4 regions of the Bacillus sp. SORGH_AS_0510 genome follow, and region 1 is predicted to be linked to each of the others. Evidence: riboswitches for the same ligand, from Rfam matches in the RefSeq annotation. Region 1 holds a riboswitch; each other region holds the start of a gene.
The links. Region 1 has a riboswitch for S-adenosylmethionine ahead of QE429_RS06740 (O-acetylhomoserine aminocarboxypropyltransferase/cysteine synthase family protein). Riboswitches for the same ligand answer to the same signal wherever they lie in the genome.
Positions count from the first base shown of each region.

Region 2: it holds a riboswitch for S-adenosylmethionine, as region 1 does, so the genes downstream of both, mtnW (2,3-diketo-5-methylthiopentyl-1-phosphate enolase) here and QE429_RS06740 (O-acetylhomoserine aminocarboxypropyltransferase/cysteine synthase family protein) in region 1, are expected to answer to the same signal.
Region 3: it holds a riboswitch for S-adenosylmethionine, as region 1 does, so the genes downstream of both, metK (methionine adenosyltransferase) here and QE429_RS06740 (O-acetylhomoserine aminocarboxypropyltransferase/cysteine synthase family protein) in region 1, are expected to answer to the same signal.
Region 4: it holds a riboswitch for S-adenosylmethionine, as region 1 does, so the genes downstream of both, QE429_RS21860 (sugar ABC transporter substrate-binding protein) here and QE429_RS06740 (O-acetylhomoserine aminocarboxypropyltransferase/cysteine synthase family protein) in region 1, are expected to answer to the same signal.

Region 1 is NZ_JAUTAU010000001.1:1,338,730-1,344,150, reverse strand. Features, by position in the region: gene QE429_RS06755 (MetQ/NlpA family ABC transporter substrate-binding protein) at 1-319, opposite strand, end outside; gene QE429_RS06750 (methionine ABC transporter permease) at 334-1,002, opposite strand; gene QE429_RS06745 (methionine ABC transporter ATP-binding protein) at 995-2,020, opposite strand; SAM riboswitch class I at 2,185-2,292, opposite strand; gene QE429_RS06740 (O-acetylhomoserine aminocarboxypropyltransferase/cysteine synthase family protein) at 2,426-3,742, opposite strand; SAM riboswitch class I at 3,809-3,909, opposite strand; gene QE429_RS06735 (hypothetical protein) at 3,989-4,342, opposite strand; gene QE429_RS06730 (nuclease-related domain-containing protein) at 4,569-5,421, shown strand, end outside.
Region 2 is NZ_JAUTAU010000001.1:3,698,671-3,704,091, reverse strand. Features, by position in the region: gene QE429_RS18910 (pyridoxal phosphate-dependent aminotransferase) at 1-1,079, shown strand, start outside; SAM riboswitch class I at 1,158-1,265, shown strand; gene mtnW (2,3-diketo-5-methylthiopentyl-1-phosphate enolase) at 1,342-2,553, shown strand; partial or broken gene QE429_RS18900 (2-hydroxy-3-keto-5-methylthiopentenyl-1-phosphate phosphatase) at 2,554-3,226, shown strand; partial or broken gene QE429_RS18895 (methylthioribulose 1-phosphate dehydratase) at 3,220-3,850, shown strand; gene QE429_RS18890 (1,2-dihydroxy-3-keto-5-methylthiopentene dioxygenase) at 4,068-4,601, shown strand; gene QE429_RS18885 (aspartyl-phosphate phosphatase Spo0E family protein) at 4,965-5,207, shown strand; gene QE429_RS18880 (ZIP family metal transporter) at 5,232-5,421, opposite strand, start outside.
Region 3 is NZ_JAUTAU010000001.1:1,520,472-1,525,892, forward strand. Features, by position in the region: gene pckA (phosphoenolpyruvate carboxykinase (ATP)) at 1-1,342, opposite strand, end outside; SAM riboswitch class I at 1,528-1,673, shown strand; gene metK (methionine adenosyltransferase) at 1,950-3,152, shown strand; gene asnB (asparagine synthase (glutamine-hydrolyzing)) at 3,413-5,317, shown strand.
Region 4 is NZ_JAUTAU010000001.1:4,294,369-4,299,789, forward strand. Features, by position in the region: gene QE429_RS21855 (sugar ABC transporter ATP-binding protein) at 1-560, opposite strand, end outside; gene QE429_RS21860 (sugar ABC transporter substrate-binding protein) at 635-1,747, opposite strand; SAM riboswitch class I at 1,876-1,983, opposite strand; gene QE429_RS21865 (MFS transporter) at 2,195-3,409, shown strand; gene QE429_RS21870 (cold-shock protein) at 3,783-3,983, opposite strand; gene yfkAB (radical SAM/CxCxxxxC motif protein YfkAB) at 4,168-5,289, opposite strand.

The DNA.
Region 1 (5,421 bases):
CGTAGTTAAATTCTTTGTTTTGAGATTCTAAGTAAGGGATGTGCTGGAAGTAGTTAGCATCTAATTCTTTTGAAGCCAATGCTTTGTTTGGTAATACATAGTCAGTGAAAGTTGTAATTTCCAGATCGATTCCTTTTTCTTTCAATAATGGTTTTGCTTGTTCTAAAATTTCAGCGTGTGGAACAGTAGATGCACCAACTACTAATTTTGTAGTACCGCCTTTTTCTGAAGTACCTTCAGATTTTTCTTCTGATTTGCCACAAGCAGCAAGCGCAAGGGCTAATGTTAAAGCTAGTAAAACGGATAACCATTTTTTCATGTTGAACTCTCCTTTTATCTTTTATCTAATTTAGAAGTGATGAAATCACCAATTAACTGAATGATGAACACGACAATTAAAATAATGACTGTAGCCACAAAAGTTACGTCATTTTGATTTCGTTGGAAACCATAGTTATAGGCAAGGTTTCCTAATCCCCCTGCGCCAATGGCTCCTGCCATCGCTGTATATCCCACAAGGGCAATTGCTGTTACGGTAATACCGGAAATAAGTGCTGGCATAGATTCGGGTAATAGTACCTTCCAAATAATCGTTCCAGTAGTTGCACCCATTGATTTTGCCGCTTCAATGACACCTTTATTAATTTCCCTTAGACCAATCTCTACCATCCTTGCATAAAACGGTGCAGCCCCGATAATTAGTGCTGGTAACGCTGCGTCTTCACCAATCATGGTTCCTAATAGGAAGGTTGTAAACGGGATTAATAACACAATTAAAATAATAAATGGAATCGAACGGAAAATATTCACAATACCACTGATGACCGTGTTAACCGGTTTGTTTTCCCATAAGTTTCCTCTGGATGTTAGGAAAAGCAGCAGTCCTAAGAAGGTGCCTAGAATAAAGGTAACAAGGACGGAGATAGCCGTCATATACACCGTATCCTTCGTGGCTTCCCACATCATAAGCCAATCGACATTTGGAAAAAGCTCATTAATCATTTGTTACCACCTCCAAACCAACCTGCTGGGAACGAATAAAGTCTATTGCTTTGTTTACTTCTTTGTCGTCACCATCAAGATGAATAAAGAGAGTACCATATGAGCCGCTTTGTGTTTGTGAAATTTTCCCCTGCAGTATATTAACTGTTACATCATGCTGTTTAATTAGATTCGTAATGAGCGGCTGCTCAGCTGATTCGCCAATGAAAGTCAATTGAACAACCTGACCGGAATGGTAACGTTCGAGCAAATGTTCAGCCGTTTCTTTCGTTTCTTCCGGCTCTGTCACCTGCTGTACAAATCGTTTCGTGATTTGCTTTTGCGGGTTCTTAAATACATCTAATACGGAGCCAAGTTCAACTACTCGACCGCTTTCCATAACCGCCACCCGGTGACAAATTTTTCGGATGACATGCATTTCATGTGTAATCAACACAATAGTCAAACCTAGTCGCTTGTTGATATCGACTAATAACTCTAATATTGAATCGGTTGTTTGAGGGTCAAGCGCTGACGTCGCTTCATCACAAAGAAGTACCTTCGGATTGTTTGCTAGTGCTCTAGCAATCCCTACTCTTTGCTTTTGTCCCCCGCTCAGCTGTGAAGGATAGGCGTTTTCACGTCCCTCAAGTCCTACAAGCTTAATGAGCTCATTGACTCTTTTCTGTCTCTCTGCACCCTTGATCCCTGCAATTTCAAGAGGAAAGGCAATATTTTCACTTACTGTTCTTGACCACAATAGGTTGAAGTGTTGGAAGATCATGCTGATCTCCTGGCGTGCCTTACGCAGCTCACTACCCTTTATTTTTGAAATCACTCGACCTGCTACAGTGACAGTCCCATCCGTTGGGATCTCTAAGCCATTTAGCATCCGAATTAACGTACTTTTTCCTGCACCGCTATATCCGATGATTCCGAAAATTTCCCCTTCTTGTATTTCTAAATTTACTTCATCGACCGCTTTTAGCTGACCCTGTTTAGAAGGGAAAATCTTACGGACATTATTTATTGAAATCACTTGTAATCACCCGCTTTTTATCCTATTTATCTAAAATTCAGAAAGAATATCATATGACTAGTTGTTTATATATAGAGTTTGACTGTTTAGATGAAAAGATTCTATTTTAGGAAAATAAAAAGCCTTCCTGCACAGGCAGAAAGGCATTAGTAAAATAGACCTTTCTCCCATCTCCCAAAGCAATCGCTTTGTGTGAATTGGCACCATTTCAATGTAACATTGACGGTTGCCGGGCTTCATCGGGCACATCCCTCCACCTCTCTTGATAAGAGCTTACAGCATCTATATTCAATTAACAGATTAGTCAAATTAAGTAATCTTTTAACACGAAAGCTATCGTATCATGGATAAAAAGGGGTGTCAATAAAAATATCTTTACATTTTCTATTTTTTCATCTGGAAAATTTAAGCATTGGCTTTCGCTGATACCAGACCTGTTGCTGTTTCAATAGCTGATTCAAGATCGTCAATTAAGTCCTCGACATTCTCAATCCCGATTGAAAGACGGATTAAATCCTCTGAAACACCAGCCGCCCTGAGTCCTTCCGCATCTAATTGTTGATGCGTTGTACTTGCCGGATGAATGATTAAGCTTTTTGCGTCACCCACATTAGCTACATGGGCCCACAGGGAAAGGGAATCAATCAGCTTTGCCCCTGCTTCTTTTCCACCTTTTATGCCAAAAACAACCATGGAACCTGCACCTTTTGGTAAGTATTTTTTCGCTAATTCATAATCAGGATGTGATGGATGCCCAGGATAGGATACCCAATCTACTGCAGGGTGGTTTAATAAATATTCGACAATGGTTTTTGAATTAGCTACATGCTCCTTCATTCGGACATGTAGTGTCTCTAATCCCAACGTAAATTGGAAGGAGTTTTGCGGGCTTAAAGCCGGACCTAGGTCACGTAATAACTGTACACGCGCCTTTACGATATAGGCTAGGGCACCTAATGCCTCTGCATAGACAAGATCATGGTAGCTTGCATCAGGAGTTGTAAAGCCAGGAAATCTGGAAGAATTCCAATCGAATTTCCCTCCATCAACAATGATACCTCCTGTTGTTGTACCATTTCCTAACAACCACTTGGTTGCTGAGTGAACCACAATGTCAGCCCCAAACTCAATTGGTCTGCATAAATACGGCGTAGCAAAGGTGTTATCAATAATTAGAGGTACCCCCGCCTCATGAGCAATCTCTGCTACCTTTTCAATATCCAGGACACGCAAGCTTGGATTCCCAATTGTTTCTGCAAAAACAGCCTTTGTTTTCGGGGTGATTGCTGCACGGAAGTTTTCAGGATTTTCTGCATCAACAAAGTTCACCTTAATGCCGTATTTTGGAAGGGTTACTGCAAACAAATTATAGGTTCCACCGTAAAGGTTGGAAGCAGCTACAATTTCATCTCCCGCTTCAGCCACGTTGAGGATTGCAAGTGTAATAGCAGCCATGCCGCTTGCCACAGCCAATGATCCTACTCCGCCTTCAAGAAGTGCTACTCTTTCTTCGAATACGGTAGTCGTTGGATTGTGGATTCGAGTATATATGTAGCCTGGTTCTGCTAAGCTAAAAAGATTAGCCGCATGTTCAGTATTTTTAAATTGATAGGCATTGTTTTGATAGATAGGAACGGCACGAGCACCTGTTACTGGATCTGGAGCCAATCCTCCATGAACACTTAATGTTTCAAAGCGATACTTTTTTTGACTTTCTCCCATTTACCTGCTCCTCCTTTAAACAATAATAAACAAAAACCCCCGCTTCATAAGAAGAGGGGGTCTCTCTTCTTATCTTTCAGAGCTTTATGCTCTGCTGGATTTAGCACCGTGAATAAACCGGTTGCCGGGCTTCAAAGGGCCAGTCCCTCCGCCACTCTTGATAAGAATGTTTATGTGATTGTTTTAATTGATAGAATATTTAAATAATACAATACAGGATGTCAGAAAGACCGTCAATACTTTTATTCAAATAATTTTCGCAAAATCTTCCTGTGCTTTTGTTAAATAAAAAAGAGACTCAAGTAATAAGGTAATTCTTAACGGTGCATCTACTTTTATTTCCTCTTTTTGTTCAAGTACTCGCAGCCTTGTCGCACCTTCAACTAGTTGTTTCATTGATAAATCGCTGCCTCTAATTTCATAGCCCACTTGATGCTCAGATGGATTTTGGAGAATAAATACTGCTCCATTTTTTATTACTAGCTGGACTAGTTGCTGGTCGCAACGAAGATTTATATGGACATCTGCCTGACGAATTAAAGGATACACATGCTCCTGTTGTTGCATTTTCACTAGAAATTTTTGAATTTCCTCAATCATTTTTACCACTCCGGTCTATACTCTTATACCTAAACTATTCAGCAATAGGAGCGGAATTCCTTTTATAATCGCTCGACAATATATGGGCTACGGGTAAAATTTCCTGAGAAATATGTCGGATGCTTGGGGTTTATGAAATGTCGGTATTTGGTCACAGTTTTTTGTAGTGTTTGTCAATTAAACTTAGGATAATGGCACGGTTAATTTTTTTGAGGATGTGGACTATGTGGCTTATAAAGAGCGGTGCGAATCAGTGGAATTAAAAATATTAAAATTGCTTTCCCAACGAATGACTTTAACAGATAAATACAAAAAATCATATCACAACCTCGAAAAGGGGTATGAGGGCGAGGTGGCATTTGATATATTGACTGCAATGTTGAAATGTAAAAGTTTAATACTTAACGATTTATTTTTAGAAACCAGTGGTACTAAATTCCAAATAGATTCTATTATAGTTACTCAAGAACCAATCTATCTTTTCGAAGTAAAGAATTATGAAGGTGATTATTATTATGAATCCGGTAGATTCTACACCATCTATAAAAAGGAAATTACAAACGCTTTACTGCAAATAGAGAGAAGTGAATCCTTACTTCGGCAGCTGCTCCAATCTCTTGGCTATCGAAACCCTATTAAGGCGTATGTAGTTTTTATTAACCCCGAGTTTTATTTATATCAAGCTCCTCTTGACGAACCTATTATTTACCCAAATCAGCTTAATCAATTTATGAAAAAATTGAACAATCATCCTTCGACATTAACAGCCCATCACAAAAGGTTAGCTGACCAATTAGTTTCTATGCACCGAACTGATTTTAACAAGGACAAGATTCCCCCTTATGATTGGCATTCTGTTAAGAAAGGAATAAATTGTTGTTTATGCCATTCCTTTAACGTTACTGTTTTAGGCAAAAAATTAGTTTGTGGTGTTTGCGGTTATACAGAAGGTCTTGACAGCTCTATATTGAGGGGAGTAAATGAATTTAGTTTACTTTTTCCAAATGAAAAAATAACAACCAATGTGATTCATGACTGGTTTCAAGTGCTGGATTCAAAGAAGACTTTTTTAAGGGTTT
Region 2 (5,421 bases), 2.4 Mb from region 1:
ACGTTATAAATTTAGGACAAGGAAACCCTGATCAGCCAACACCGGAACATATCGTGTCCAAATTACAGGAGGCGGCAGCTAACCCGATCAATCATAAATATTCTCCGTTTCAGGGGCATAGATATTTAAAGCAGGCTGCAGCTGATTTTTACTTTAGAGAGTATGGCGTAACGATCAATCCTGATAAGGAAGTGGCTATCCTTTTTGGGGGCAAAGCAGGACTTGTGGAGATTCCTCAATGTTTGTTAAATCCGGGTGATACCATTCTTGTACCCGATCCTGGCTATCCGGATTATTGGTCGGGGGTTGCACTGGCAAAAGCAGACATGGTTACAATGCCATTGAGGGAGAAAAATGCATTTTTACCTGACTACAACGAACTTTCTTCCGATACGTTATCAAAAGCAAAGGTCATGTTTCTGAATTACCCTAATAATCCTACTGGTGCTGTTGCCACTGAAGAATTTTTCATAGAAACAGTGAAACTAGCAAACGATCACAATATTTGTGTTGTTCATGATTTTGCTTACGGTGCCATCGGTTTCGACGGTCATAGACCAATCAGTTTCCTAGAAACCGAAGGGGCAAAAGAAGTAGGAATCGAGATCTACACACTATCTAAAACCTATAATATGGCGGGCTGGCGTGTTGGTTTTGCTGTGGGGAATGAGAGTGTGATTTCAGCGATTGAACTTCTTCAGGATCATCTTTATGTAAGTATATTTGGAGCTGTTCAGGAAGCAGCAGCTACTGCCTTAACTGGGTCTCAAGATTGTGTAAAAGAATTAAACGAACTGTATGAACGCAGAAAAGGTGTGTTAATTAACGGTCTACGTTCGATTGGGTGGGATGTGAAAGCGCCTAACGGGTCTTTTTTTGCATGGCTTAAGGTACCAGACGGGTACACATCCGCACAATTTGCTGAAATCCTGCTTGACCAAGCACACATTATGGTTGCACCTGGTATTGGTTTTGGTGAATTCGGTGAGGGCTTTGTTCGTGTAGGGTTATTATCATCCGAAGATCGGTTGGCTGAAGCTGTCAGAAGAATTAGTTGTTTAGAAATGTTCAAAAAATAGGTTGACAAATGTTTTTTTTCTTGCGATAATCCAAAATAAAGTTTTACAACTTAAAAATGTGAATAATTACGAATCGTTTTCTTATCAAGAGCAGGTGGAGGGAAAAGCCCTATGAAGCCCGGCAACCGACTTAACTAAAGTTAAGCACGGTGCTAATTCTTGCAGCAACTGGCTGAAAGATGAGAAGATGTTAGTTTCTTGATGCTAACCTCTTCTTTTCGAAGAGGTTTTTTATGTTTTTTTTGAAGGGAAGTTGAAAAGAATGACTGAAATTATTGCTACATATCTTGTACATGATGAAAATAATCCTGAAAAAAAAGCCGAGGAAATAGCCCTTGGATTAACCGTTGGTTCTTGGACCAACCTTCCTGAACTCGAACAAAACCAACTGCGTAAGCATAAGGGCAGAGTCGTTTCCATTGAGGGGAAAGATTGGGAAAAAGAGGGTCAGGCGATTATACGAATTGCTTATCCAACCCTAAATTTCTCTAATGATTTACCAGCGATTCTAACCACTGTTTTCGGAAAATTATCACTAGATGGAAAAATAAAATTACTAGATTTACAGTTTGATGATGTCTTAAAAAGTCATTTCCCTGGTCCTAGATTCGGTATCGAAGGGATTCGAGAAAAAATAAACGTTTATGATAGACCACTAGTTATGAGCATTTTTAAAGGAGTGCTTGGTAAGGATATTCACTTTTTAGCAGAGCAGTTAAAGCAACAAGCTCTAGGTGGAGTGGATTTAGTCAAGGACGATGAAATCCTATTTGAAAACGCGCTTACTCCTTTTGAGCAAAGAATAACAGCGGGGAAACAAGTCTTAAGAGAGGTCCATGAAGAAACCGGGCACAGAACCCTATATGCAGTAAACCTAACAGGAAGAACATCACAATTGAAGAATAAGGCAAAAAAGGCCGCTGAACTTGGTGCCGATTTATTATTATTTAATGTGTTCTCTTATGGATTGGATGTTCTACAAGAGTTGAGAGAGGACAATGAAATTGGGTTGCCGTTAATGGCTCATCCTGCTGTTAGCGGGGCATTGACCTCTTCGCCGGAATTTGGCCTTTCCCATTCCTTGCTTCTCGGGAAGTTGCTTCGTTATGCAGGTGCTGATTTATCCCTTTTCCCATCACCATACGGAACGGTTGCGCTAGAGAAAACTGCGGCCCTTTCAATTGCAAGTGAATTGACAATAGAGGATGTTTTTAAAAAGGCATTTCCAGTACCATCAGCAGGAATTCATCCTGGATTGGTTTCCTTGTTAATCCGTGATTTTGGTATTGACTCAGTGATAAATGCAGGTGGCGGCGTTCATGGTCATCCAGATGGTGCTCGTGGGGGAGGTCTTGCCTTCCGCCAAGCTGTTGATGCAAATCTGCGAGGATTGACATTAGCAGAAGGGGCTAAACAGTATGATGAACTAAAAACTGCGCTAAAGCTATGGGGAAATGCTGAGGTGACGGTATAGATGGCAAAGCCGGTTATTTATTGTGATTTTGACGGGACTGTTACTGAAAGTGATAACATCATTGCCATAATGAAAAAATTTGCTCCTCCCGAATGGGTGGAAATTAAGGATTTAATTCTATCGCGACAGATTTCCATTAATGAGGGTGTAGGGAAATTATTTTCCTTATTACCTAGTGATAAGAAGAAAGAGATAACGGAGTTCGCAATCGAAAATGCAAAAATTAGACCTGGTTTCAAGGAGTTTGTAGCTTTTGTGCGTGAAAAAGGGATTCCACTCTACATTGTAAGTGGCGGGATAGATTTTTTTGTTCATCCAATCTTGGCAGAATACGCCCCATTTGATGGAGTCTATTGTAATCATTCGGATTTTTCAGGAGAAACAATCAAAATTCTCTGGCCGCATGAATGCGATTCCTATTGTAACAATGATTGTGGTTGTTGTAAGCCAAGTATAATGCGTAAACTGAACCATCCAAATGAGAGTTTCAAAATCGTAATTGGCGATTCTGTAACGGATTTAGAGGCGGCTAAACATGCGGACTTTGTTGTTAGCAAGGGATTTGCTTCAGGAAAAATGTATGGAATGGGGTATTAACCATCAAGGGTTTCATACTTTCTTCGATTGTATCGAGGAAATCAATAAAAGAATTGAGGTGGGTGAACTATGTTAAAGGAAAGATGGGCAGAATTAGCCGATATTAAGGATGAATTGGCAGAGAGAGATTGGTTTATGGGGACAAGTGGAAACCTTGCAATTAAGGTGAGTGATCATCCGCTTCAATTTTTGGTAACAGCAAGCGGAAAGGATAAACGCAAACGGACATCTGAAGACTTTTTACTTGTAGATGAATTTGGTCGTCCTGTAGAAGAGACTCATTTAAAACCGTCGGCAGAGACACTACTTCATGTGGAAATTTATCGTAAAACCAATGCTGGTTGTAGCTTACATGTTCATACGATTGATAATAATGTCATTTCAGAGGTCTATGGTGACCATGGTGAGGTTACCTTTAAAGGCCAAGAATTAATTAAAGCCTTTGATAAATTGGGAAGAAGATGCAGTTTTAAAAATACCGATTATTCGTAATTTCGCACACATTCCTACACTGGCAAATAAATTTTCAGAGCATGTTTCCGAAGATAGCGGAGCCGTATTAATTCGGAATCATGGAATCACAGTCTGGGGTCGGAATGCATTCGAAGCGAAAAAAATACTTGAAGCATCCGAATTTCTATTCCGTTACCAATTACGATTGCTCGAACATAAACCATACCAATTATTTAAAGTAGTCTAAAAGAGAAGGCAAGTTTAAAGTCCTGTGTTGATTTGACACGCCTGTTGATTGGAGCAGAAGGCGCGAAGACTCCTGTGGGAGTATGGTTCAGGGGAGACCCCGCAGGCGCGTTTCTCCGAGGAGGCTCGCCGAAACACCCACGAACCGCTCGCGCCTGATGCGGAAATCAACAGACAAGTTGACAGGAACAAAAATAAAAAAGTGAGGCTGATTTATAATGGCGTATATTACATTTCAACAGAAAGATGATCAAATTCATGAGCAGGAGGCAGTTGCAAGCTTCTTAGAAAGTCAGGAAGTCATTTATGAAAATTGGGATATTAACAAACTCCCTGCATCATTAGTAGAAAAATATCTTTTAAGTGATGAAGAAAAAGAAGAGATTTTAAATTCTTTCGAAGCTGAAATTGCCGACATTTCTGCGAGACGGGGATATAAAGCACAGGATGTGATTTCATTATCAGAAAACACACCTAATCTGGACGTATTACTTACTAATTTTAAAAACGAGCACCATCACACTGATGATGAAGTTCGTTTTATCGTAAGTGGTCATGGTGTTTTTGTCATTCAAGGAAAAGATGGAGAGTTTTTTGAAGTCCATTTAAATCCAGGTGATTTAATCTCAGTTCCAGAAAACACAAGACACTACTTTACATTAGAAGAAGATAGAAAGGTTGTCGCGGTAAGAATTTTTGTCACAACAGAAGGCTGGGTTCCAATTTACGAAAAGGAAGAAGTAAAGCAATAAGAACAAAAAACTGGCTGCAGATGCAGCCAGTTTTTTTATCCAATTAGTTTGAGATTGGAAGTATTTTGGTAAAATGTTATTGGGTGTATTATATAGCGAACAAAAATACAAATACTGGTTCATAACTTTTCTCTATTATCTTATTATTTCTATTTTTTGTCAAAAAGTACCCTGAGGTTTAAGGAAATAATTGTCGTAAATACTTGAAAAAAACATAGGAAATTGTCGAAAAGCGAAAGAATTAGAATGTTTTGTCTACTTTTGCGAATGTATTTACTTTTATAGAAATTCTTGTCATAATCTTTCAAGTAGTTAACTTTTTTAGTGTATTACAGTAAAAGGGTACTGAGTAGGAGGATAACATTGTACAAGGATAGTAATAACCAATATGAAATGATTGAACAGATCAGGGCCAAAAGGGAATTAATGATAAATAGTGCAAATACGCTAGGATATACAAGTGAGGAAACAATAAAATACAGCCAGGAACTAGATGAGCTAATAAATGCGTACCATAGAGAAATGGGACAAGCTTCTAGGCCAAATGAAGAAGTAAAGATTGCATTTAAACAAATGATCATGATTTGGCCTAAAGTTTTAGTTTAATGGCATTGATGTGAACTACTTCTATTAATATATATCAATGATTAGAACCATAAGTAGAAGCCCCATTATAAAAGCATAGGTTGATACCCGCTCATTTCCATCTCCGTGACTTTCGGGAATTAATTCTTTATAGATGATAAAAAGCATCGCACCTGCCGCAAAGGAAAGGCCGTATGGAACAAGGCCTTGAACATATGACGTTAATAAATACCCT
Region 3 (5,421 bases), 180 kb from region 1:
CCATTGCTCTTGTATAGGAGAGCTTCATTCTGCTGCCTACGCCATACTCACCGCCGGTCCAACCGGTATTCACAAGAAATACGTTTGCATTGTGCTCAAGGATTTTTTCACCCAGCATATCAGCATAACGAGTAGCAGGAAGCGGTAAGAATGGTGCACCGAAGCAAGTTGAGAATGTTGCCTCAGGTGAGGTAACACCACGTTCTGTACCAGCAAGCTTAGAGGTATACCCGCTTAAGAAGTGATACATCGCTTGTTCCTTCGTTAATTTTGATATCGGAGGCAAGACCCCAAACGCGTCTGCAGTTAAGAAAACAATCGTATTCGGGTGACCCGCAATACTTGGCACGGCAATATTATCAATGGCATCGATTGGATATGCTGCCCTGGTATTCTCTGTTAACGTGCCATCATCGTAATCTGGAACCCTCGATTCTTTGTTAAGAGTGACATTTTCAAGCACCGTCCCAAAACGAATCGCATCAAAAATTTGTGGTTCTTTTTCCCTAGAAAGGTTGATGCACTTTGCATAGCAGCCTCCCTCGATATTAAAGACACCGTTAGAGGACCAACCGTGCTCATCGTCACCAATCAAACGGCGGTTTGGATCAGCGGATAAAGTCGTTTTACCAGTTCCGGATAGACCAAAGAATAAAGCAACATCTCCCTCAATACCCACATTCGCTGAGCAGTGCATGGAGAAAATATTGTTTTCGGGTAATAAATAATTCATGACTGAGAAAATAGACTTTTTCATTTCTCCTGCGTACTCTGTTCCACCAATAAGAACAATTCTGCGCTCGAAGGAAATAATGATAAAAGTCTCGGAATTAGTTCCGTCGACCTTAGGGTCTGCCTTGAAATTCGGTGCAGAAATCACCGTAAATCCTGGGTCATGTGAAAGCAATTCATCTTCTGTTGGTCGAATGAACAGCTGATGAACAAAGAGATTGTGCCAAGCGAATTCATTCACTACCTGGATTGGTAAGCGGGATTTTTTATCCGCTCCTGCAAATCCTTTAAAAACAAAAATTTCTTCTTGTTGTTTTAAATAATTTAAGACTTTTTGATAAAGTTTCGTAAATACTTCTTCAGATATAGGTTGATTCAACGAACCCCAAGCAATCTTATCCTTTGTGGATTCTTCCATCACAATGAATTTATCTTGAGGTGAGCGGCCTGTATATTTACCAGTTGAAACGCTTACAGCACCAGTCGAGGTTAAAGAACCTTCATTACGGCATAAGATCTTTTCTACTAACTGGGGAACTGATAATTGCACGTGGACATTACTTTCTGATAACAGTTGTTTTAATTCATTAGGACTATGAACAGAATTCATTTACTGCAACCTTCCTTTATCCATTTTTTAATGGTTGTAACATATTAAAAAGTATAACACATTCAATTGAATAATCTATACTAATTAATGAAAAATAGATAGTGAAGATTTAAATTAATTTTCCTTGAAAAATGCATTGACATTGTTCGACAGAGTAGGTTATGATTTACCCTTGAACGGATACTCTCTTATCCCGAGCTGGTGGAGGGACAGGCCCAATGAAACCCAGCAACCTGCAAACGAAAAGTGTGAGAGCGTAGTACACTACAATCAGCAATTTTTGGGCAAAGGTGCTAAACCTGAAGCAAGGCTTCGCCTTGAACGATAAGAGTGAAAGGCACGCAAACTTTTGCTATCAACCTTTCCTCAGAGATGGAAAGGTTTTTTATTTGTAAAAGGAAATCGTGCAACATTATCGCTTCTTTTTATTCCATCGTTAGAATTTACTATAGGGTTTTGAGCAAAATATTGTTCTACTAATAAAAACCCTGTATTTATTTCATACTACTAAGGGAATGAGTTCCGTATCAACCCGAGGTTAAACGGCAAGGTCATTACATACCCACACAGATAACCTCACTTATTTCACTATATAGGAGGAATTCAGATGTCAACAAAACGTCGTTTGTTCACTTCTGAATCAGTAACTGAAGGTCATCCCGATAAGATCTGTGACCAAATTTCTGATTCCATTTTAGATGCTATTTTAGCAAAAGATGCTAATGCACGTGTTGCTGCTGAAACTTCAGTTACAACTGGTTTAGTTTTAGTTGCTGGCGAAATCACAACTTCAACTTACGTGGACATTCCAAAAATTGTTCGTGAAACAATTAAAAGCATTGGTTACAATCGTGCAAAATACGGATTTGACTCCGAAACATGTGCAGTTTTAACTTCTATCGATGAACAGTCTCCAGACATCGCGATGGGTGTTGACCAAGCACTTGAAGCTCGTGAAGGCCAAATGTCAGATGAGCAAATTGAAGCAATTGGTGCAGGGGACCAAGGTTTAATGTTTGGTTTCGCATGTAATGAAACAAAGGAGCTTATGCCGCTTCCAATTTCACTTGCGCACAAGCTTGCACGCCGTTTAACAGAAGTTCGTAAAGAAGAGATTCTTCCTTACCTTCGTCCAGACGGAAAAACACAAGTAACAGTTGAGTACGATGAGAACGACAAACCAGTTCGTATTGATACAATCGTTATCTCCACTCAACACCACCCAGAGGTTACATTGGAGCAAATCCAACGTAATCTTAAAGAGTATGTTATCAATCCGGTTGTTCCACAAGAACTTATCGATGAAAATACAAAATACTTCATTAACCCAACTGGCCGTTTCGTAATTGGCGGACCACAAGGGGATGCTGGTTTAACAGGCCGTAAAATCATTGTTGATACTTACGGTGGCTATGCACGTCACGGCGGTGGCGCATTCTCTGGTAAGGATCCTACAAAGGTTGACCGTTCTGCAGCGTATGCAGCACGTTACGTAGCAAAGAATATCGTTGCTGCTGGACTTGCTGAGAAATGTGAAGTACAGCTTGCTTATGCTATCGGTGTAGCAAGACCTGTTTCTATCTCTGTAGATACATTTGGTACAGGTAAAGTAAGTGAAGATGTATTAGTTGAATTAGTAGAACAAAACTTTGATCTACGTCCAGCTGGTATCATTAACATGTTGAACCTTCGCCGCCCAATTTACAAGCAAACAGCTGCTTACGGACATTTTGGCCGTACAGATGTGGATCTTCCTTGGGAACGTACTGATAAAGCAGACGCTTTAAAAGAGCAAGCAGCAAATCGTTAATAGTATTCGCCACCGGGCGAAATGACCCTAAATAGGGGAGTTGCATTAATTGTAACTCCCTTTTTTATTTTTTCGTCTAATAGGTTGTTCCTTATTGCATTCCTGGAATAAAATGTTTAAGTAGGTCAAAAGAAGTGAAAAATGATGGTACGAAAATTACCTATAAGTTCACAGTGTTATTTAAATAAAAAAGTGGTAGTATTAGAGAGATGTTTTTTTACAAAGATGTTTAATTAAGATTGGAGTAGGTGAGGTACATAATGTGTGGTTTTATTGGTTGTGTACACGACAAAACACAAAACTATAGCGACGAACAAAAACAACAATTTAAAAATATGAATGATATCATTACCCATCGTGGTCCAGATGATGATGGTTTCTATTATGATGAACATATTCAATTTGGCTTTCGCCGCTTAAGTATTATTGATATTGAGAGCGGACATCAGCCGTTAACGTATGAAAACGAACGCTACTGGATTATCTTTAATGGTGAAGTGTACAACTATGTTGAACTTCGTGAAGAACTATTAAAAGAAGGTCTATCATTTGCAACTAGCTCAGATACAGAGGTTATTATAGCTCTGTACAGTCATTTAAAAGAAAAAGCGGTTGAAAAGCTGCGCGGAATGTTTGCTTTTGTCATTTGGGATAAACAAGAACAAAGATTATTTGGGGCACGTGACCCGTTCGGCATCAAACCCTTCTTCTATTTAGAAGATGGTGAGCAAACCTTCTTTGCTTCAGAAAAGAAAAGTATTTTACTGGCGCTTGAAAATGATGTATTGGATTATGATTCTGTACAGCATTATTTAACGTACCAATTTGTACCTGAACCGAATACTATGTCACAGGGTATTAAGAAGCTTGAACCTGGTCACTATTTCACTAAGAAGATAGGTGCACCAATGGATATTAAGCGCTACTGGAAGGCTCATTTTAGCCCTATTCAAAAATCTGAAGCGGATTTTACGAAAGAAATTCGTGATATTTTATTCGATTCTGTTGAGAAACATATGCGAAGCGATGTACCGGTTGGTTCCTTCTTGTCGGGTGGGATCGATTCTTCTATTATTGCTTCGATTGCAAAAGAGTTTCATCCGGCGATTAAAACCTTTTCCGTTGGTTTTGAACACAATGGCTTCAGTGAAATTGATGTGGCTAAAGAAACTGCGGAAAAATTGGGTGTAGAAAATATCAGCTATGTGATTACCCCAGAGGAATATATGAATGAAATACCGAAGATTATGTGGCATATGGATGATCCGCTTGCCGATCCTGCATGTGTACCTCTTTATTTCGTCGCACGTGAAGCTAGAAAGCATGTAACCGTTGTTCTTTCGGGTGAAGGGGCGGATGAGTTATTTGGCGGTTATAACATTTACCGGGAACCGCAGGATTTAGAAATCTTCAATAAAATTCCTCGAGTAGGAAAAGTTCTTCTTAAAGGTATTGCTAATATTATGCCTGAAGGAACGAAAGGCAAGAGCTTCATTGAACGTGGTGTGACACCAATGGAGGAGCGTTATATTGGGAATGCCAAAATGTTCACAGAAGAAGAAAAGCGTGATTTACTGAACGTCTACCATGAAGGATTAAAATATACAGATGTAACAAAACCTTTATATGCTGAGTCTAGAGGCTACGATCCGGTTGATCGCATGCAGTATATTGATATCCATACTTGGATGCGCGGCGATATTCTTCTAAAAGCAGATAAAATGACAATGGCTCATTCATTAGAGCTTCGGGTTCCTTTCTTAGATAAGGCTGTATTTGAGGTTGCATCGAAAATTCCAACAAGCCTTAAAACAGCAAATGGGACAACAAAGTATATCCTGCGTAAGGCAGCTGAAGGTGTTGTTCCAGAGCATGTTCTTAACCGTAAGAAGCTCGGGTTCCCTGTTCCAATTCGTCATTGGTTAAAAAATGAGATGAACGAATGGGCGAAAAAAATAATTCGTGAAAGTAACACGGATCATTTAATCAACAAAGCATATGTCTTAAGATTACTTGAAGACCATTGCCAAGGAAAAGCGGACAACAGCCGAAAAATTTGGACGGTTCTCATGTTTATGGTATGGCATCAAGTGTATGTTGAAGACGTGTATTCCTTTCAACGTGACTTTGCACAAGGGAAAGTGTTAGAATCACTAAAAAACTAAAATAGCAGAAGCTGACTCAAATGATAAATTTGAGTCAGCTTCTTTTTATGTTCTGTTAAACTAGTCTATTGATTCATCTCAATAAGTTTTGCTTTCCGCAGGCG
Region 4 (5,421 bases), 3.0 Mb from region 1:
ATTCGAAAAAGCTCCTTCGTTTCCGTATGACTAAGTGGTGCAGTCGGTTCATCAAGGATCAGGTACTTACAGTCATTCGAGACGGATCGGGCAATTAGAATCATTTGTTTTTCTGCAAGAGAAAGTTCACTCACTAGCTTCTTTGTAGATAGAGTGATATTCATATCAGCTAAGACTTGAGCTGCTTTCTCATGCAGAGCGCTCCAGTTCATCCACTGTTTTTTCCCCATTCGGTGAACCGTGTCCATCAACATAATATTCTCGGCAACGGTTAAATTCGGAATCAGTGCTGTATCGACTTCTTGATATACAATTTGAATGCCTGCGTCCTGTGCATCCTTTGGAGATCGAATGTTCAAGGTTTCTCCATTTAGAATAATCTCACCACTATAGTGATCATAAGCTCCAGAGAGAACCTTCATAAGAGTCGATTTTCCTGCACCATTAGCTCCAATCAATGCCTGAATCTTTCCTGTTTCTGTTGTAAAATGAACCTGATTTAAAGCCTTCACGCCTGGAAATTCTATCGTTATATTTTTCATTTCCAATGTCGAACGCATGAGTATCATCCCCTCTATCAAGCAAACACTCTCTTAATCAATTGATAAAGAGAGTGCTTATAATAAAAAAGTTATTATTTATAATGCTTCTTTAACGTCTTCATCCAATCTTCTTCAAATGCATCTGACTTACCCCAACCAGAAATGATGTTTGATAGATTGACCATGTTCACAGGATCCTTAGACTTTTGAAGATTTTCTTGTGAAACTAGTGATGCTTCTAAATCATATGTTTTCGGTGTTTCTTCACCTGCTAGCTTTTTAGCAAGCAATCTCATATCAACTGCACCAATAAGCTTCGGATCAACTGCAGCTGTATATTTCCATGCACTACCTTTTCTTTGAATCTCTTGTAGGTCCGCATTCGAAACATCGATACCATAAATTTTTACTTCTTCCCGACCCGCTTCTTTTAGTGCACGTGCAGCTCCGATAGCAAAAGCATCCCAAGTAGCAAAAATGGCATCCAGTTTTCCTTTTGGATATTTATTTAACATAGCGGCAACTGCGTTTTGTGTTTGCACACTTGTATCTGCAGCGGCAACTCCAAAGCGTTCAACTTCTTTAATACCTGGGTTTTTAGACAAGACATCTTGGTACACTTTATTACGTCTTACCATTGGCGGGAAACCGTCTACCCAAAGGTATGCAATATTGGCTTTCCCCTTTGTTTCCTTCACAAGCTGATCTAATGCTAATGTTGCTAATGCTTCATCATCTTGAGATGTAAGTGTTACACCTTCAACTTCAGCCAACTTTGGATTGGAGTCAAACGCAACTACGCTTTTTCCTTTTTCAACAATTTTCTTCACGTCGTTCACTGTCGCATCATCGTCACCATGAGAAATCACGAAACCATCATAATCCTGATCTAAAGCTTGATTAATGGCATCATGGAATTTTGCTGTATCACCGTTAGCTGTAAATACATCTACTTTTAAACCTAATGCTTCTCCCTCTTCTTTAGCTCCTGCTAAGAATTGAGCTGTATGATCGTCACCGCCAATTTTACGGATGACTTTAATCTTTAATTGATCACCTTTAGTAAAGACCTCTGGTACTCCTTCAAGGGAAACATTTTTATTTCCACTTGCTTTCTTCGCTTCTCCCCCAGATGCACAGCCTGTGAGCAATAGGCTTGCAGCTAATGTAGATACAAGCACACTTTTAAATAGATTTTTTTTCATGATAAAAGCTCCCCCTTTTTGTTTTCCTTACCAAACTAAATTATTCCCATCGGAGAAGTTTTCTTTTAGGTAAAATAAAAAACCTCTCCAGAAAAGAGAGGTTTCATCGCAAATTAAGGACTACTCCTCTCTTATCTCTCAAAACAATAAATGTTTTGCAGGATTTAGCACCAATTCCATGTCGGAACGGTTGCTGGGCGTCATCGGGCCAGTCCCTCTGCCACTCTTGATAAGAGAACGTATTGTTGATTTAAAGTATTAAACTAAATTTAAACTCACATTAACAAGTTGTCAATAGTATTTTTAATATTTTTAATAAAGTAATAACTTTCTTCTTATTTTATTAAGGAGATACTACTAAAAGTTATTCCTTTATTCTCCTAAGAAATTTCGGTATGATTATATTTAGGGAAACGAAATAAACTAAAGAAAGAAGTGTTACCATCCATGAATAAGCAGGAAAGTGCAAAGCGTAATTTACTGATTATGTGGTTTGCCAACTTCTTTGTAGCAGGAAGTATGACGATGGTCATGCCGTTTATTTCGCTTTACATAGAGACATTTGGGGACTTTTCAGAAAAATATGTCCAGCACTGGTCAGGCATTACTTTTGGAATAACATTCGTTTCAGCCTTTCTCTTTTCACCTGTTTGGGGAAAGATTGGTGATCGGTATGGACGAAAAAAAATTCTAATCATATCTGGATTAGGGATGGCCTTTTCCATCTTCTTAATAGGGTTTGTTCATTCTGTCTGGCAGTTGCTTGTGCTTCGGTTTTTCATGGGCTTTTTCTCAGGGTTTATTCCGATGTCACAGGCATTCATCTCTACTCAAACACCAAAAGAGAGTGCCGGCCGCGTCCTAGGTACACTACAAACGGGAAGTATTACAGGTTCGTTGTTAGGACCTATGCTCGGAGGAATTTTAGCCGATACACTCGGCTATGCGACCACTTTTAAATGGACATCTATTTCCATATTTGTATCTGCAATGCTTGTAATCGCAACAAAAGAATTTCTGGTAGAACCACCAAAGGGGGCCAAATCTCATTATTCCAGTAAAGAGGTCATTAAACATATCCTACGAAATCCGGTTTTATTAACGGTACTCCTTATCTCTGCACTTGTTCAAATCGCCCATTTCAGCATTCAACCTATCTTGTCATTGTTTGTGAGTGACTTGCATGGACCAGATAATGTCGCCTTTTATTCCGGAATTGCTTTTTCAGCTGCGGGTCTTGGTAATTTATTGATGTCGCGAAACTGGGGAAAAATTGCCGATAAATATGGGTATATCAAAATATTAGTCATCCTTTTATTTTTGGCAGGAATTGTCTACTTACCAGGAGCGATTGTGACAAGCCTTTGGCAGCTGGTCATTATCAGGATTGCCTTAGGTGTGACCATTGGCGGCATCATTCCTGTCCGTATCGCCTATATCCGTCAAGAAGCCCCAATTACTATGCAAGGGGAAGTCCTTGGCTATAATAATAGTTTACGATTCCTCGGCAATATCATTGGACCGATGCTAGGTGGCTTCCTCTCAGGCTACTTCGGATTTTCTGCTGTCTTTATCAGCACGAGTGCCTTATTAATAGTTAGTGGTCTAATTTTGCTCGTATCAGTGCTGCGTCATCCTAAGCTTGTTAAACATACAGCTTAATTACTTATTCAATATACAAAAGTTACCAAAATCTTTATCGAAATAAATTAGGTTATTCCCAAAATATATGATACAATAATTCTACCATTTGAATTACTGTTTCATTTGTGTGCCCTACTCATTTCATGAGTGGGGTTTTTGTTATGTCCTTTTTTTAAAATGGCCGCTCTAGGCACGAGCGGTTCGTGGGTGTTTCGGCGAGCCTCCTCGACGCAAGCGTCTGCGGGGTCTCCCCTGAACCATACCCCCACAGGAGTCTTCGTGCCTTCCGCTCCAATCAACAGGATGTATAAATCAACACGGTTCTTTAACACAGCCTTTGAAATAAAAAAAACAGACTCTAAATTAGAGCCTGTTTTTTTCAACGTTGTTATTAAGCTTTACGAACGTTAGAAGCTTGTGGTCCACGTTGACCTTGCTCAACGTCAAATGTTACTGATTGACCTTCGTCAAGAGATTTGAAGCCTTCGCCTTGGATAGCTGAGAAGTGTACGAATACATCGTCTCCACCTTCGCGTTCGATGAATCCAAAACCTTTTTCTGCGTTAAACCATTTTACTTTACCTTGTTCCATGTGTGTTTCCTCCTGCTGTGTGCTTTTGCACACATTGTGGTACTATCCTTGCACTCAGTGATCATCAAGACGAAAAGTTTATCTTATACTATCCTTTACACCGAACAAAAATAATTCTTACTTAGTATAACATTTTACAATCGTATTTGCAAGAAGACAATAAAGAGCGTCCTTTAAACAGAGCTTAATCTTTTGAAATATTGGCTTGCAACTTGGTAAAATCAAGGTCCTGATAATAGCTATTCTTAACCAAGATATTTGGACCTAAGCACGAAACAGCCGGACAATGACAGCTTAATTCCTTCGCTATACCTGTGTTTTGCCAGGCTTGATAGGCCTCTTCAAGTGGGGTTGTTTGGATATTTCCTAAAGGAGGTGTATCTCCGAAGTCCGTTACAATAATATCACCGCTAAATATGTTCACATTCAACCGAGAACGACCATCTGGATCATTTCTGACGGTTACATTTTTACTCTGATAAAGCCTGTTTAAAAGGTCCAGATCCTCCTTGTTACTGCTGCATGCATAGAATGGCAATGTGCCAAACAGCATCCAAATCTTCTCATCTCTAATGTCCAGCAAGTGATGGATGGCTGATCTAATTTCATCCAAAGATAAAGTTTCAAGATTGCTAGCAAAGTCACTTGGATACATTGGGTGCACCTCATGCCTCTGACAAAGCATTTCTTCTACAATTTGACGGTGAATACGTTCCAAATGTGGAAGTGTCCTCTTATTCAACATCGTTTCTGCCGAAACCATGACTCCTGCTTTTACGAGTTCTCTACTATTTTCTATGATCCTCTTAAAATATTTTTCTCGCTGCACATAATCAGGTTTACGCTCCATTCGAGCAAAACCGCCTTCAACGAAATCGTCTACAGTGCCCCAATTATGTGAAATATGTAAAACATCCAAATATGGAATAATTGGTTCATATCGATTTAGTTCTAAAGTTAGGTTCGAATTCATCTGCGTTCGAACCCCACGCTCATGGGCATATTTTAAGATAGGTAGGACATAATCTCTGACAGAGGAATGAGAAAGCATCGGTTCGCCACCTGTAATACTTAACGAACGCAAGTGCGGAATTTCCTCTAATCTTTGTAAAATAAGCTCAATTGGAAGGGCTGTTGGATCCTTTGTCTGAAGGGTATAGCCTACAGCACAATGCTCGCAGCGCATGTTGCAAAGTGTTGTAGTAGTAAATTCTATATTGGTAAGCAGGGGTTTTCCATATTGCTCAATATCTAAATATGCTTCCCAAGGATCGAAATGAGGGGTAATTTTTTTTAGTGTCTTCATACGAACTCCTTCATTTTTGTAGTAGGAAAAACTTTATTATTATAGCGTATTTCGTAACGTAGATGCCAACAATAATTTGTTAAAATCATTTGAACGTAAAATTAGTATATTCTATGGCGATTTCTCTATTTC